Linked DNA regions of Tardiphaga sp. vice304. The main gene of each other region encodes a partner of the protein of the gene in region 2 in a complex. Links are inferred from orthologs where the notes say so. Each region holds a gene or a part of one and is shown on either strand. Other genes may lie near its edges.

Evidence for each region.
Region 1: the proteins of ccmE (region 2) and ccmB are in contact, whole or in part, in a solved structure (PDB 8CE8), measured with the Escherichia coli proteins. The link is inferred for Tardiphaga sp. vice304 from one-to-one orthologs.

What each region holds. Positions count from the first base shown.
Region 1 is NZ_CP041402.1:525,038-532,968, reverse strand. Bases 2,545-5,286 are described here. They hold ccmB (heme exporter protein CcmB), read right to left. Parts: upstream 4,381-5,286; coding sequence 3,709-4,380; downstream 2,545-3,708. Other genes in these bases: ccmA (heme ABC exporter ATP-binding protein CcmA), read right to left, coding at 4,580-5,182; FNL56_RS02415 (heme ABC transporter permease), read right to left, coding at 2,879-3,616; ccmD (heme exporter protein CcmD), read right to left, coding at 2,700-2,879; FNL56_RS02425 (DsbE family thiol:disulfide interchange protein), read right to left, coding at 2,545-2,703. Also shown: signal recognition particle-docking protein FtsY, read left to right, coding at 1-759; FNL56_RS02435 (septation protein A), read left to right, coding at 773-1,384; FNL56_RS02430 (ComEA family DNA-binding protein), read right to left, coding at 1,441-1,812; more of FNL56_RS02425, read right to left, coding at 2,119-2,544; aconitate hydratase AcnA, read left to right, coding at 5,411-7,931. UniProt on the Escherichia coli protein: Required for the export of heme to the periplasm for the biogenesis of c-type cytochromes.
Region 2 is NZ_CP041402.1:2,615,441-2,623,327, reverse strand. What follows is about bases 1,021-3,718. They hold ccmE (cytochrome c maturation protein CcmE), read right to left. Parts: upstream 2,767-3,718; coding sequence 2,275-2,766; downstream 1,021-2,274. Other genes in these bases: ccmI (c-type cytochrome biogenesis protein CcmI), read right to left, coding at 2,828-3,718; FNL56_RS12405 (heme lyase CcmF/NrfE family subunit), read right to left, coding at 1,021-2,278. Outside these bases: FNL56_RS12410 (helix-turn-helix transcriptional regulator), read left to right, coding at 1-265; more of FNL56_RS12405, read right to left, coding at 269-1,020; more of ccmI, read right to left, coding at 3,719-3,928; FNL56_RS12390 (aldehyde dehydrogenase family protein), read right to left, coding at 4,172-5,569; FNL56_RS12385 (glycosyltransferase), read right to left, coding at 5,575-6,687; FNL56_RS12380 (lysophospholipid acyltransferase family protein), read right to left, coding at 6,687-7,496; FNL56_RS12375 (phytoene desaturase family protein), read right to left, coding at 7,499-7,887. UniProt on the Escherichia coli protein: Heme chaperone required for the biogenesis of c-type cytochromes. Transiently binds heme delivered by CcmC and transfers the heme to apo-cytochromes in a process facilitated by CcmF and CcmH.

The DNA.
Region 1 (7,931 bases), 2.1 Mb from region 2 along the record:
GCGCGGATCGCCGCCGCGGTCGGCCATGGCCGCTACGACAAGGCGATCTCCGCCGACGACGTGAAGGCCGTGGTGGCCAGCGAAGTCGAGAAGGTGCTGTCCGCCGTCGCCAGGCCGCTGGTCATCGACGCCGCGCAAAAGCCCTTCGTAATCCTGGTGGTCGGCGTCAACGGGTCCGGTAAGACGACCACGATCGGCAAACTCACGCAGAAATTCAAATCCGAGGGCCGTAGCGTGATGCTCGCCGCCGGCGACACGTTTCGCGCCGCGGCCATCGAGCAGCTCAAGGTCTGGGGCGAGCGCAACAAGGTGCCGGTGATCGCGGGCGCCCAGGGCTCGGATTCGGCGAGTCTCGCCTTCACCGCCGTCACCGAAGCGCGCGCTGCCAAGACCGACGTGCTGCTGATCGACACCGCCGGCCGCTTGCAGAACAAGTCCGAGCTGATGATCGAGCTGGAAAAGGTCGTGCGCGTCATCAAGAAGGTCGATACCTCCGCGCCGCATGCGGTGCTGCTGGTGCTGGACGCCACGGTGGGACAAAACGCGCTGTCGCAGGTCGAGGTGTTTCATCGTATGGCTGGCGTCACGGGCCTCGTGATGACGAAGCTCGACGGCACCGCGCGCGGCGGCATCCTGGTCGCGCTGGCGGAGAAGTTCAAACTGCCGGTGCATTTCATCGGCGTCGGCGAGGGGATCGACGATCTCGCGCCGTTCACCGCACGGGATTTCGCGCAGGCGATTGCGGGAATCGACAATTGAATCGAGAGCTGAGATGACCGAGATCCTCGACAGGAAACAGCCACACCCGCTGTTCAAGTTCGCCACCGAACTCGGGCCGCTGCTGGTCTTCTTCGTCGCCAACGCCAAGGCCAATCTGTTCGTCGCCACCGGCGCCTTCATGGTGGCGGTGATCATCGCGATGGTGGCATCCTATGTGGTGACGAAGCACGTACCGATGATGGCGATCGTCACGGCCGTCGTGGTCATCGTGTTCGGCTCGCTGACGCTGTTGCTGCACGACGAGACCTTCATCAAGATGAAGCCGACCATCGTCTATGCGCTGTTCGCCGCGACCCTTGGCGGCGGGCTTTTGTTCGGCCGCTCTTTCATCGCCATCATGTTCGACCAGGTATTCAATTTGACGCCGCAGGGCTGGCGCGTGCTGACGTTGCGCTGGGCGCTGTGGTTTGCCGCGATGGCTGTTCTCAACGAGCTGATCTGGCGCACCCAGACCACCGAGTTCTGGGTCGCCTTCAAGGTGTTCGGCATGGTGCCGCTGACCATGATCTTTGCGCTGACTCAGATGCCGCTGGTCAAGCGCCACGCGCTGGCACCGGTGTCGCTGGAAAAAAGCGCTGCCGACGAAGGCGAAGTGACGAAGTAAAAACGCACCGGCGCGACTGCGCCGATGCGTCTGTCTTCATGCGATCAAGGGGTCGCTCAGCTCTTCTGCTTGGCGATCACCTTGTCCTTGATGCCTTCATAGGTCTTTTCCGGCACGATCTTCTTCTGCACCAGCTCGTCCTTGCCCTTGTAGGGACGGCCCTTCACGATCGCCGCGGAATAGGCCTTGCCGATGCCCGGCAGCGTTTCCAGCGACTCGATGCTGGCGGAGTTGAGATCGAGCAGTTCGGCCTTCGGCGCCGGCGCCATCTTGGATTCGGTGGCAGGTGCCATCTTGCCAGGCGCGGCGGGGGCCATCTTGGTGGCAGGCGCCGCGGGCTGCGCGGTCTGAGCCATCGAGGGCGAGGCGGCGAGCAGGCCAAGGGTGAGTGCAGCGGCGGTGAGTGAAGCAATCGAGAAATGACGCATCGAAATGTCCCTCCAAGGACGGTTTAAGTAACGATGCAAGCTAGCTGTCGATTCATGGCGGACGCAAGGCGCGAAAATGAACGGCAGCTAAAGGCGGAAGTTTATTTAGCTGTCATTCCGGGGCGCGAGCGACGCCAGTTGCGAGCGAACCTCAGCTACTCCAGTAGGAGTGGCGGGAAATCTCGAAATGTCCAGCGCAAAACACTTCGGGATTCCGGGTCTGCATCAGCCGGCTACGCCGTCTGCTGCATCCCGGAATGACAGTGTTGGATCGCTCGCCCTCGCCGGGCCGGGACGACGCCGGGTTTAACTTCCCTTGTTCAGCGCCTTCTCGATCTCGACCTTCAGCACGCTGTCGAAATTCGCCGCCGTCACGCCGCCGACCAGTCTGTAGCTGATGCGGCCGTCGCGGCCGACGACGAAGGTCTCGGGCACGCCGTAGACGCCCCAGTCGATCGAGGCGCGGCCGTTGCCGTCGACGCCGACGATGCCGAACGGGTTACCGTAGCGGCCGAGGAAGCGGCGCGCATTGTCGGCGCCGTCCTTGTAGTTGATGCCGACGATCTGGAGGCGCTTGTCCTGCGCCAGCGTCATGAATAGCGGCGCCTCGTCGTGGCACGGCACGCACCACGACGCCCAGACGTTGACGACGCTGACGCGGCTCATGAACAGCGCGGGATCGAGCCCCGGCACCGGCGCGCCATTCGCCGTCAGGCCTTCGAGCGCCGGCAGCGCGGTGGCCGGCGCCGGGCGGCCGATCAGCGCGGAGGGCAGCCTGGCGGGATCGCCGGCGCCGAGCTTGAACCAGAACAGAGCGGCGACCACGGCAAAGCCGAGCAGCGGCAGCGCCATCAGCAGCGGGCGGCGTTTGGGGGCTGCGGTGTCGCTCATGATACGTCCGTGGCGCTGCGGCCGGAGCGGCGGCTGACGCCGGAGGCCTCGAGCTGATGCAGCCTGGCCTTGACGCGGCGATGGTCGATCGCGATCCAGACGATCAGGATCGCAATCACGGCCGCAACCAGCGCGTAGGACGTCACGATGAAGCTGGCATAGGGACCGAGGCTCATCATGGCAGCGCCGGTCGCTGGCTGGCCTGCAGCATCTGCAGCGAGCGCACGCGGCGGCGCAGGATCTCGTTACGCATCGCGGCCAGATGCAGCGTCAGGAACAGCAGCGAGAACGCCACCCCCATCACCAGCAGCGGATAGAGAAACGACTTGTCGAGCGACGAGCCCCCCATCTTCAGCACCGAGGCCGGCTGGTGCAGCGTATTCCACCAGTCGACCGAGAATTTGATGATCGGGATGTTGATGGCGCCGACCAGCGTCAGCACGGCTGCGGCGCGCGCCGCGCGCGACGGATCCTCTACCGCGCGCCACAGCGCGATCAGGCCGAGATACATCAGGAACAGGATCAGCATCGAGGTCAGCCGCGCGTCCCATTCCCAATAGGTGCCCCACATCGGCCGGCCCCATAGCGAGCCGGTAACCAAGGCCAGAAAGGTGAAGGCGGCGCCGATCGGGGCTGCGGCCTTGGCGGCGACGTCGGCCAGCGGATGCCGCCACACCAGCGTGCCCAGCGACGCCACGCTCATCGCGCCCCAGACGAACATCGCCAGCCAGGCGTTGGGGACGTGGACGAACATGATCTTGACGGTGGCGCCCTGCTGATAATCGTCCGGCACCATCGCCGACTGGTACAGGCCGATCGCCAGCAGCAGCGCGGTCAGTCCCGCCAGCCACGGCAGCACGCGCGTGGTCAGCGACAGGAACCGGGTAGGATTGGCGAGTTCACTTAAGCTCATGGCACTTCCAATAATCGCCGCGGCGGCTGCAGGCAATGCGACTGGCATAGCATCGTGCGGCCATGCGGAGAGTTGATCGGGCGCAACACCGGTCAATCCAGTCCGTGGCGCAGGCTGGCGGCGGCGGCGAACGGGCCGATCACCAGGCTCGCCAGCGACAGCGCGCACAGGATCGAGAACGGCGTGCCGAACGACAATTGTCCGGCGTCGATGGCGGCATTCGCCGCGGCGACGCCGAAAATCAGCACCGGGATCGACAGCGGCAGCACCAGAACGGCGAGCAGCAGTCCGCCGCGCTGCAGCGAAACCGCGAGTGCTGCGCCGATCATGCCGGTGAAGGTCAGCGCCGGGGTGCCGGCCAGCAGCGTCAACGCCACGGCCAGCGTGGCAGTGCCGTCGAGATTGAGCAGCAGGCCGAGCACCGGGGTGGCGACGATCAGCGGCAGGCCGGCGGCGATCCAGTGCGCGAAGGCCTTGGCGGCGCAGGTCAATTCCAGCGGCGTCCGGCTCATCAGGATGAGGTCGAGCGAGCCGTCGTCCTGGTCGGCCATGAACAGCCGGTCGAGCGTCAGGAGGCTGGCCAGCAGCGCGCCGATCCACAGGATCGCCGGCCCCAGCCGCGCCAGCAGCGCGAGATCCGGGCCGAGCGCGAACGGCATCAGCACGACCACGGTGAGGAAGAACAGCACCCCGATCAAAGCGCCCCCGCCGACCCGCATGGCAATGCGGATGTCGCGGCGAATCAGCGCGCCGAGGGCGGTCATGAGGGGCGCCCCCTTCTTCCTTCTCCCCTTGTGGGAGAAGGTGGCGCGGCCGCAGGCCGCGTCGGATGAGGGGTAGCTAGGCGACGTCGGTTGCGGCACCCCTCACCCGTCTCGAACATGCTCCGCATGTTCGATCCACCCTCTCCCACAAGGGGAGAGGGAAGGAAGAAGGCCGGTCGAGTTGCCAACATTCGCCCCCTCACGACGCTCCCCCGATGCGCAATTCCCGCGCGTCGATCCCGAGCGGCGCGTGGGTCGCAGCTATAATCATGCCGCCGCGGCCGAGATGCGCGGTCATCAGGCCGGCAAACACCCGCTGGCTGGCCAGGTCCAGCGCTGAGGTCGGCTCGTCGAGCAGCCAGATCGGGCGGTGCACGGCGAGAAGCCGCGCGATCGACAGCCGGCGGCGCTGGCCGGCGGAGAGAAAGCCTGCCGGCAGCGCGGCGGCGTGGCTCAACCCCACCGCGGCAATGGCTTCGGCGGGATCGCCCGGCGTACCACCAAAGAACTCCGCCCAGAAAATGAGATTTTCCGTCACCGTCAGCGCCGGCTTCATGGCGTCGCGGTGGCCGAGATAATGCGCCTGCTCGGGCAGGGTCAGCTCGGCATCGCCGCCGGTGAGCGCGACCGTACCGCCCTCCATCGCCAGGAGGCCGGCGATCAGCCGCAGCAGCGACGTTTTGCCCGCCCCGTTGGGGCCGACCACGGCCAGCGCCTCGCCGCCCTCGGCGTCGAAATCGAGCCCGGCGAACACCTCGCGGCCGCCCCGCACACATCGCAAACCGCGTCCCGAGAGCCGCATCCTTGTCCTTTCACGGCCCTCTGCTAGGTGAAGGGCGCGTTGCCACGTTGCCTGATACCGCATTGCTGCGAAACGATTGTCGGTGTGGCGGCGCCTCTAGAAAGATTCTATAAGCCGGAACTTGATGCAGCACACAATCGAGACCCGCAAGCCACTCAGGCTGCCCTGCTGCGGTGTATTGATACCTTTTACCGGGTATCCTGTAACGAAGAATTGGGACCGCTCCATATGACCTCGCTCGACAGCTTCAAATGCCAGACGACCCTCAAGGTCGGCGACAAGACCTATGTCTATTACAGCCTGCCTCTGGCCGAAAAGAACGGCCTGGCCGGCATTTCGAAGCTGCCCTATTCGATGAAGGTTCTGCTGGAGAACCTGCTGCGCTTCGAGGACAACCGCACCGTCAAGAAGGCCGACATCGAAGCCGTCGCGGAATGGCTGAAGACCCGCAAGCTCGAGCACGAGGTCTCGTTCCGCCCGGCACGCGTGCTGATGCAGGATTTCACGGGGGTCCCCGCCGTGGTCGATCTCGCCGCGATGCGCAACGCGATGCAGGCGCTCGGCGGCGACGCCGAGAAGATCAACCCGCTGGTCCCGGTAGATCTGGTCATCGACCACAGCGTGATCGTGAATTTCTTCGGCAACAACGAAGCCTTCGGCAAGAACGTCGCCGAGGAATACAAGCAGAACCAGGAGCGCTACGAGTTCCTGAAATGGGGCCAGAAGGCATTTTCGAACTTCTCGGTCGTCCCCCCCGGCACCGGCATCTGCCACCAGGTCAATCTCGAATACCTCGCCCAGACGGTCTGGACCCGCGTCCAGGAAATGACCGTCGACGGCAAGCCCGGCTCCTATGAAGTCGCCTACCCCGACACGCTGGTCGGCACCGATTCGCACACCACCATGGTCAACGGCCTCGCCGTGCTCGGCTGGGGCGTCGGCGGCATCGAGGCGGAAGCCGCGATGCTCGGCCAGCCGCAGTCGATGCTGCTGCCGGAAGTGATCGGCTTCAAGCTCGATGGCGCGCTGAACGAAGGCGTCACCGCCACCGACCTCGTGCTCACCGTCACCCAGATGCTGCGCAAGCAGGGCGTGGTCGGCAAGTTCGTCGAATTCTACGGCCCCGGCCTCGATGTCATGTCGGTCGCCGACAAGGCCACGATCGGCAACATGGCACCGGAATACGGCGCCACCTGCGGCTTCTTCCCGGTCGATGCCTCGACCCTGGAATACCTCACCACCTCCGGCCGCAAGCCCGAGCGCGTGGCCCTCGTCGAGGCCTATGCCAAGGCGCAGGGCCTGTACCGCACCGCCGGTTCGGAAGATCCGGTGTTCACCGCGACCCTGTCGCTCAACCTCGGCGACGTCGTCCCCTCGATGGCCGGCCCGAAGCGTCCCGAAGGCCGCGTCGCGCTGCCCGCCATTGCGGAGGGTTTTGAGGCCGCGATGACGGCCGAATACAAGAAGGCCACCGACCACGGTATGCGTTTCAAGGTCGACGGCCGCGATTTCGACCTCGGCCATGGCGACGTGGCGATCGCCGCGATCACCTCCTGCACGAACACCTCGAACCCCTCGGTGCTGATCGGCGCCGGCCTGCTGGCCCGCAACGCGGTCGCCAAGGGCCTGACCTCGAAGCCGTGGGTGAAGACCTCGCTGGCGCCGGGCTCTCAGGTCGTCGGCGAATATCTCGCCAATTCCGGCCTGCAGAAGGACCTCGACAAGATCGGCTTCAACCTGATCGGTTTCGGCTGCACCACCTGCATCGGCAATTCCGGCCCGCTGCCGGAGGAGATCTCGAAGTCGATCAACGACAACGGCATCATCGCCGCCGCCGTGCTGTCGGGTAACCGCAACTTCGAAGGCCGCGTCTCGCCGGACGTGCAGGCGAACTATCTGGCCTCGCCACCGCTGGTGGTCGCCTATGCGCTGGCCGGCTCCGTGACCAAGAACCTGGCAGTCGAGCCGATCGGCGAAGGCACCGACGGCCCGGTCTATCTCAAGGACATCTGGCCGACGACGCAGGAGATCAACTCCTACATGAAGGAATTCGTCACCGCGGAGATCTTCAAGAAGAAGTACGCCGACGTGTTCAAGGGCGACGTCAACTGGCAGGGCATCGAGACCGTCGAGAGCGAGACCTATGCCTGGAACATGGCATCGACCTACGTGCAGAACCCGCCCTACTTCGAAGGCATGAAGATCGAGCCGGAGCCGATCGTCGACGTCGTCGATGCACGGATCCTCGCGATGTTCGGCGACAAGATCACCACCGACCACATCTCGCCGGCCGGCGCGATCAAGCTGACCTCGCCCGCCGGCAAGTACCTGTCGGAGCATCAGGTGCGCCCGGCCGACTTCAACCAGTACGGCACGCGGCGCGGCAATCACCAGGTCATGATGCGCGGCACCTTCGCCAATATCCGCATCAAGAACTTCATGCTGCAGGGCGCTGACGGCAACGTGCCGGAAGGCGGCATGACCAAGCACTGGCCGGACGGCGAGCAGATGCCGATCTACGATGCCGCCATGAAGTATCAGGCCGAGAAGGTGCCATTGGTGGTGTTCGCCGGTGCCGAATACGGCAATGGCTCGTCGCGCGACTGGGCGGCCAAGGGCACCCGCCTGCTCGGCGTCCGCGCCGTGATCACCGAGAGCTTCGAGCGCATCCATCGTTCCAACCTCGTCGGCATGGGCATCCTGCCGCTGACCTTCGAGACCGGCACGACCTGGAAGTCGCTCGGCCTCA
Region 2 (7,887 bases):
GGTGCTGCGGCAGTTTCGCGGCATGACGCAGGCTGATCTGGCCACCGCCGAAGGCGTGCAGATCACGCAGAACTATCTGTCCGACCTCGAAACCGGCAAGCGGAAAGGCCCGATCGCCCTGCATCGTAAACTCGCGAAGGCGCTCGACGTGCCGCTGGATTGTCTGGATCCCATTGCAGTCACCGACCAAGAGGCAGAGCCGGAACGTTTTGCTCGCCGCAAATCAGTGATCGCGGGCATGAAGCGGTTGCGAGGGCAGCGCTGACTCTCACTCCGCCGGCTGCAGCGCGCGCGAGGCTTTCGCGGGCTGCAGCGCGCGCGAGGCTTTCGCGGGCTTCGGCGCGCCGACGCGCAGGCGGCGATCCGACAGCGACAGCAGCCCGCCGAACGCCATCAGCAGCGGGCCGAACCAGATCAACAGCACCATCGGCTTGTGATAGATCCGAACCGCAAGGCCGCCATCGGCCGCGGTATCGCCGAGCGAGATGTAGATCTGGCTGAAGCCGCGCGACAGCAGCGCTGCTTCGGTGGTCGAGGATTGCCGCGCGGTAAAGTTGCGCTTCGACGGCGACAGCGTGCCGATTACGTCGCCGTTCAGCCGAATCGTGAAATGCGCCAGCATCTCCTGGAAATTCTCGGCGCGCCGTTGCGTGATGTCGTCGAGCCGCAACTCATAGCCGGCGAGTTTCGCGGTGTCGGTCGGCTTCAGCGTGCCGATATATTCGCTGTTCCAGGTCGTTTCGCAGACGATGCCGATCAACGCCACGCCAACCCCGGCATGGGCGAAGGCCGTGCCCCAGGTCGAGCGCGGCAGGCCGCGGGCGCGGCGCCATGTCGTGCCGAGGGGCGCCCGGAACAGGCTGACGCGCTCGGCGATATCGGTGACGGCGCCGGCGATCACGAATACCGCAAGGCCGATCGCCAGCGGCGCCAGCGCCGCGCCGCCCGAGGTCCAGGCCCACACCATCGCCACCGCGACGAGGGCGGCGATGCCGGCGGCCATCAGCCGCTGCGCGACGCCGGCGAGATCGCCGCGCTTCCACGCCAGCAGCGGCCCAAACGGCACCGCCAATAGCAGCGGCACGAACAGCGGGCCGAAGGTCAGGTTGAAGAACGGCGCGCCGACCGAGATCTTGGCGCCGGTGATCATCTCCAGCGCCAGCGGATACAGCGTGCCGACGAACACCGTGGCGCAGGCAGTGGTGAGGAACAGGTTGTTCAGCACCAATGCGCCCTCGCGCGAGATCGGCGCGAACAGTCCGCCCTGCTTCAGCGCGTGCGCCCGCCACATGTACAGCATCAGGCTGCCGCCGATGAAGAAGCACAGGATCATCAGGATGAACACGCCGCGCGTCGGATCGGTGGCAAAAGCATGCACCGAGGTCAGCACGCCGGAGCGCACCAGGAAAGTGCCGAGCAGCGACAGCGAGAACGTCAGGATCGCCAGCAAGATGGTCCAGACCTTGAGCGCATTGCGCTTCTCCATCACCACCGCGGAATGCAGCAGCGCGGTGCCGGCCAGCCACGGCATCAAGGAGGCGTTCTCGACCGGGTCCCAGAACCACCAGCCGCCCCAGCCGAGTTCATAATAGGCCCAGTACGAGCCCATCGCGATGCCGAGCGTGAGGAACACCCACGCCACCAGCGTCCACGGCCGCACCCAGCGCGCCCAGGCGGCGTCGATGCGGCCTTCCATCAAAGCGGCGACGGCGAAGGAGAACGAGATCGAGAAGCCGACATAGCCGAGATAGAGCATCGGCGGATGCACCGCGAGGCCGATATCCTGCAGCACCGGATTGAGGTCGCGGCCCTCGATCGGCGGATTGGCTAGGCGCAAAAACGGGTTCGAGGTCATCAGGATGAACAGATAGAACGCGCTGGCGATCCAGCCCTGCACTGCCAGCACATTGGCGCGCAGCGTCAGCGGCAGGTTGTTGCCGAAGGCGGCGACGAGGCCGCCGAACAGCGCCAGGATCGAGACCCACAGCAGCATCGAGCCTTCGTGGTTCCCCCATACGCCGGTGATCTTGTAGAGCAGCGGCTTTGACGAATGCGAGTTCTCGACGACGTTGGCGACGGAGAAATCCGACGTGATGTACAGCGCCGTCAGCGCGGCGAACGACAGCCCGACGAACAGCAGCTGCGCCAGCGCGGTCGAGCGGCCGACGTTCATCAGCGCGGGATCGCGCAATTGCGTGCCGAGGATCGGCACCGTCGACTGGATCAGCGCCAGCGCCAGCGCCAGCACCAATGCGTAGTGACCTGCTTCGGCGATCATCGCGTGATACTCGCAGGCGCGTTCGGCGCGCTCGTCGCGACCGGCTTGCCGCCCTCGCCTTCCTGCCACCTTCCCTGCTTCTTCAGCGCGTCGGCGACTTCCTTCGGCATGTAGTTCTCGTCATGCTTGGCCAGCACGGTATCGGCCCTGAACACACCGGACGCATCCAGCGCGCCTTCGGTGACCACGCCCTGCCCCTCGCGGAACAGGTCGGGCAGGATGCCCTTGTAGGTCACCGGCAACGTCGCGCCGCCGTCCGACACCTTGAAACTGATCGCCAGATTGTCGCCGCGCACCAGGGAGCCCTGCTCGACCATGCCGCCGAGCCGGAAGCGCTTGCCGACCGGCGGCTGCTTTTCCATCGCCATGGTCGGCGTCGAGAAGAACACGATGGAGGAACTGAGCGCGTTGAGCACCAGCCCGGCGGCGATCGCCAGAACCACCAGCGCGCCCCCGATCATCGTCAATCGTCGTTGCTTGCGAGTCATGATTGCCTCTCAAGAAGCATGATGTCATCCGAAAACCGCTGCACACTTTTCGGCATCATGCTTACCCGTCAAATCCGAAGCTCTTGAGCCCGTCGTTGAGCTGCTGCAGCTTGCCGGCGTCGGTGCCGACCGCCTGGCGTGCCTCGATCAGCGCGCCCTTCGCCTTGTCGCGATCGCCCAGCACCATATAGGCACGCACCAGCCGCAACCATCCCTCGACGTCGCTGCCATCCTGCTTCAGGCGCGTGGCGAGGCGATCGACCATGCCCAGCACCATCGCGTTGCGGTCGCCCGCTTCCATGCCCTGCGCCGCAGCCATCGTCTCGCTGGACAGCGCCGGCAGCGCGGGGCCGCCGACCCGCGCCAGCGCGGCCTGCACCGTCGTGCGCCACGGCGCGTCCGCCGGCGCCTTGGCGAGCATGCCGCCCCAGATCGCGGCGGCGTCCTGATTGCGGCCATCCTGCTCGGCGGCAAGCCCGAGGAAGTAGCGCGCCTTGACCTCATTGGCGTCTTGCGCCACCGCGCGTTCGAATTCGGCCTTGGCGTCGGCGGTGATCACGCCATTGGCGGCGGCCGCGATGGCCTCGCCGAGATCGGCACGGCGGCCGGGGCTGTCGCCGGCATGGGCGATGGCGTTGCGGTAGGCGGCGACCGCCTCGTCGAAACGACCGAGCTTGACCAGCACCGGCGCCAGCACGTTCCAGCCGCGGCCGTCGGTCGGGTTCTGTTCGAGATGCGCCTGCACCTGCGCCACCAGATTATCGAGCGGCTGCGCCACGGTAGGCGTCTGGCTGCGCGACGCCAGCGGGACGTCAGGCATATCGGGCGAGCCGAGCCGTCCATAAAACGCCACGGCGATCAGCGGCAGTCCGATCAGCGCAACCAGCGCGACAGCGCGGCGAAAGATCGGGCGGTTCTTGGCGGGAACCGCGCGTTCGGCCTCGTCGGCGGCGAGCAGCCTGCGGCTGATCTCGACCCGGGCGGCGGTGGCTTCATTCGGGCCGATCAGCCCGATCTCCGCATCGCGGCCGACCTCGGCCAACTGGTCCTTGTAGACCGCGGCCTCGGTGCCGCCGGCCGTCGAGCGCGCCCGGCCGAGCGGCCACAGCACGGCAAAGATCGCCGCGGCGGTCATCAGCGCGAACACAAACCACAGCGTCATCGACAGTTTCCGTCCCGGTGTCACCGCCTCAAAGCGGTCGTCACGGGTCGGGTTACACCATTTCTGAACCGGCCGCGCAATTGACATTTACGGCACTGCGTGAGGGAAAAGTTGATGTGAATCAACGTGTAGGGCCCAGGCGGCGGGTTCGGCAGAGACCTCTGATGAAGTTCAAGCAGCAGGCGGCGCTTCGATGAACGCCGAGAACCGGGAACACCGTCGCGGAATTCACGGTCCGATTGGCTACTTGTTGCGGAGCAGAAGCTTCAGGATGCCGTCCGCGTGCGTTCCAAAGGGCGGTCGCATCATTTTCGCGATGTTCCATCGGGGTTGGCGGAACAGGACGCGCTCGTGCGAAAATGAATCGAAACCCGCCTTGCCATGATAGCGCCCCCAGCCGGAAGGGCCGATCCCGCCGAACGGCAACGCGCTGATGCCGGCGTACAGGACCGTTTCGTTGATACTGACGGCTCCCGATTGCGTCCGCGAGATCAGCGCGTCAAGGCGATCGTTGACCTCACCGAACCAGTAGATGACGAGCGCCGACGGCAGCCCGCGAATGGTCGCCGTGGCTTCCTCGATGTCGTCATAGGCGATCACGGGAAGCAGCGGCCCGAAGATCTCTTCCTGCATGACGGCGCTGTCGGGCGACGGCGCGTCGATCACTTTCGGCGTATGGCGCGGCGCCGCCACCGCCGCATCGAACAACGGAATGACGCGCTGGTTGTTCTCCAGATCGTGCTGGCGCGACAGCGCCCGGTCGGACCCGATCGCGGAATAATCGCCGTTTTCCGGCTGAGGATACAGGCTGGCTGCAGCGCGCCGCAGCGCGGCGATCAATGCATCCTTGCTCTCGCGCGGCACCAGGACATAGTCAGGTGCCACGCAGGTCTGCCCGGCATTGATCAACTTGCCCGCCATGATCGACTGAGCAGCCATGTCGAGATCCGCGCTGCGGTCGATGACCACCGGCGACTTGCCGCCCAGTTCCAGAATGACGGGCGTCATCTGCCGTGCCGCGGCCTGCGCCACGACGGCGCCGACGCGCGACGAGCCGGTGAACAACAGCAAATCCAGCGGCAGCTCGGTCACGGCCCGGGCCACCTCGGCATCGCCCGTCACCACCGCCACGACCGACGGATCGAAGGTCTTGCCGAGATGGGATGCGATGAGGTCGGCGGTGCGCGGCGTCAGTTCGGACGGCTTGATCAACGTCCGGCATCCGGCCGACAGCGCACCGATCAACGGCATCAAGGTCAGTTGCAGCGGATAGTTGGAGGGCGCCACGATTCCGGCGACGCCTCGCGGTTGCGGCCGGATTTCACCGGCAGCGGGCCAGAACGGAAAACCGAGCCGGATCTTTTTCGCCGCGGCCCAGCGCTTCAGCCTGGGCAGCGTATCGTCGATGGCCGACAGCACGACCACGACTTCCGTGAGCAACGTCTCGTGCCGCGACCGTCCGCGGAAATCCGCATCGATGGCGGCGACATAGGCATCGGCGTGATCGATGAGGCTTCGCCGCAACGCCTTCAGCGCGCCGCGACGCTGGTCGAGCGTCAGGCCTCCGTCGAGCAGGAACGCGGCGCGCAGGCCGTCGAAGGCGGGCTGGACAGCGGGGGCCGAGGTCGATTGGGCGATCATGTCTGTCACGCTGTCGGTTGATAGGATCGGCCGCGCCACTCGACCGATTTTCCACGGTAATAGCCTATCAGGGCATTCCACTGGATGGCGAGCGTCAGGATAACCCCGAGCGGATGCAGCAGCACGGCCCGCGCGGGCTCCCCGCATTTGACGGCCTGGGCGATACGCGCGGCGGTCTGCAGGCCGACGAGCCCGGCCAGCAGCGGCAACGGCGCGACGGGCGCACCCAGCAATCCGGCGACAAGCAGCACCGACGGCAGCAACCAGCCGCCGATCAGCAGCGTGCTCCAGACCGGCAGGGCGACCGGCTTGGCCATGCCTTCCGTCGCATTCTTGGAAAACCCGCTCCACACGGCGGCGGCGGTATCATACATGCGGCAGGTTGCAAGCGGCGTTGCATCGACAAGATCGGTGCGAAAGCCGGAGCGGCGGAAATGCCGCGCCAGTTGCAGCCCGTCATGCATGGCCAGAGCCACGGCGGCATGGCCCCCACAGGCACGATAGGCCTGGGCGCGCACCATCATCAACTGGCCGCAGGCCGCCGTGAGGGCTTCGTTCGCGGGCATCGCGCGCATGAAAAAAATCGGCAGATAGCCATAGATCAGGCCGTTGATCATCGGCACCACCGCGCTTTCGACGATGCCGACGACGCGCTGGCGCGGCACGCCGCTGACCAGATCGACATCGGCGTTCGTGAGCGCCGCGGCCGCATCCGGCGCCAGCGTGACGTCGGCATCGACGAACAGCAGGAAGTCGGACTGCGCGTGGGACGCAAGCAGATGGCAGGCGTGCGGTTTGCCCTTCCAGTTCAGCGGCAGCGGCGGCGCTGTTACCAGCCGGAGTCGGGCATCGCCCGAGGCGCGCTTGGCCACGATAGCGGCGGTGCTGTCGGTCGATCCGTCATCGAGCACGATCACCTCGATCGTCGCGCCGCGGCTGGCCAGCGCCGCATCGATGCAGGCCAGAATCGTTCGCTCTTCATTGCGGGCCGGGATCAGGATGGCGACCGACGGGACTTTCCCGGAAGCGCGCGGGCGGCGCAGCAACAGGCAGTTGGCAAATGTATTGCAGACCGGAATGAGGCCGAGACACAGGGCCAGCACGACGAGGGCGGTCATCACTTGTCTGCTCCGTGTTCGGCATGAAAACGTCGGCCCTGCACCATCGCCCGCAGACGGCGCCAGGCGTCGTAGAACGGGTTGACGCCCATCGTGCCCTCGAGCCAGAGGTCGAAGGCGTTTGCATCGCGCGCGATCGACGCGGCCCCCAATCGGTCCATGGTGCGTTCGAGCGCGGCTTCCAGCCGCGCCAGTCGCTCGGACACTGGCAGCGCGCCGAGCATATCGCCATCGACCGCCTCGCCGAACTGCAACAGCATCTCCGGCTGCTTTTCAAGCCACAGCGGATATTCGATCGCCAGCGGAACGAAGGTCACGCCGGCGACGTGGTCCGGAAGGTGGGCGATGCCGGCGCCGCACGCCAATGGCCGTTCACGCGGATCGGCAAAGCGCCCTTGCGCGGCGACGATGAGCAACCCGTTGGGGAGCGCCAGCACCGCCTTGCTTGTGGCGATGAAATCGGCGGCGCCGCGCCTTGTGTTCTGCGCCACGCCGAACGAACCGATCTTGCCGAGGAAACCGTACTGGTCGAGCATCCCGGCATCGACCGGCGTGTAGACGCGGTGTTGCGGAAACAGATGTTTCGCCAGCAAGACATAGACCACGCCATCCCACCAGGACGGATGGTTGCTGTAGATCACGATCCGAGCCGTCGCGGCTGTGGGCGGCGGCATCGCGCGGGCGATGCGCGCGGCGTGAAAGCCGCTTTTGAAAGTCCGCTCGAATATCCAGCCGAACAGCCGGAAGACGGGCACCGACCGTTGGGCAATGGCGAGCGCGGCGCGATCGTCCGCGCTGCGCTTCAACATGGTCACGTCGCGGGGACCGCGCGGCGGTCGGCATCCAGCGCGTCCGCCGCGATCCAGCCGGACATCATCACCATCGGCATGCCCGGCCCCGGATGCGCGGCGCCACCGGCCAGATACAGGTTCTGCACGAAACGGCTGCGATTGCCCGGCTTGAACGCGCCGGTGAACTTGCCATGGCTGGCAAGGCCGTAGATGGCGCCGTTCAGCACCTTGTAGCGGTCATGGATGTCCTGCGGCGTGAGGTGCCGCTCGAACACGATGCGGTCCTCGATATCCGTCAACCCGGCGGTGCGCTTCAGCTTGTCGAGAATGACCTGACGATATTTCGGGAACATCTCCGACCAGTTGTGATGCGGCCGCAGATACGGCGTGTGCACCAGCACGTAAAGCG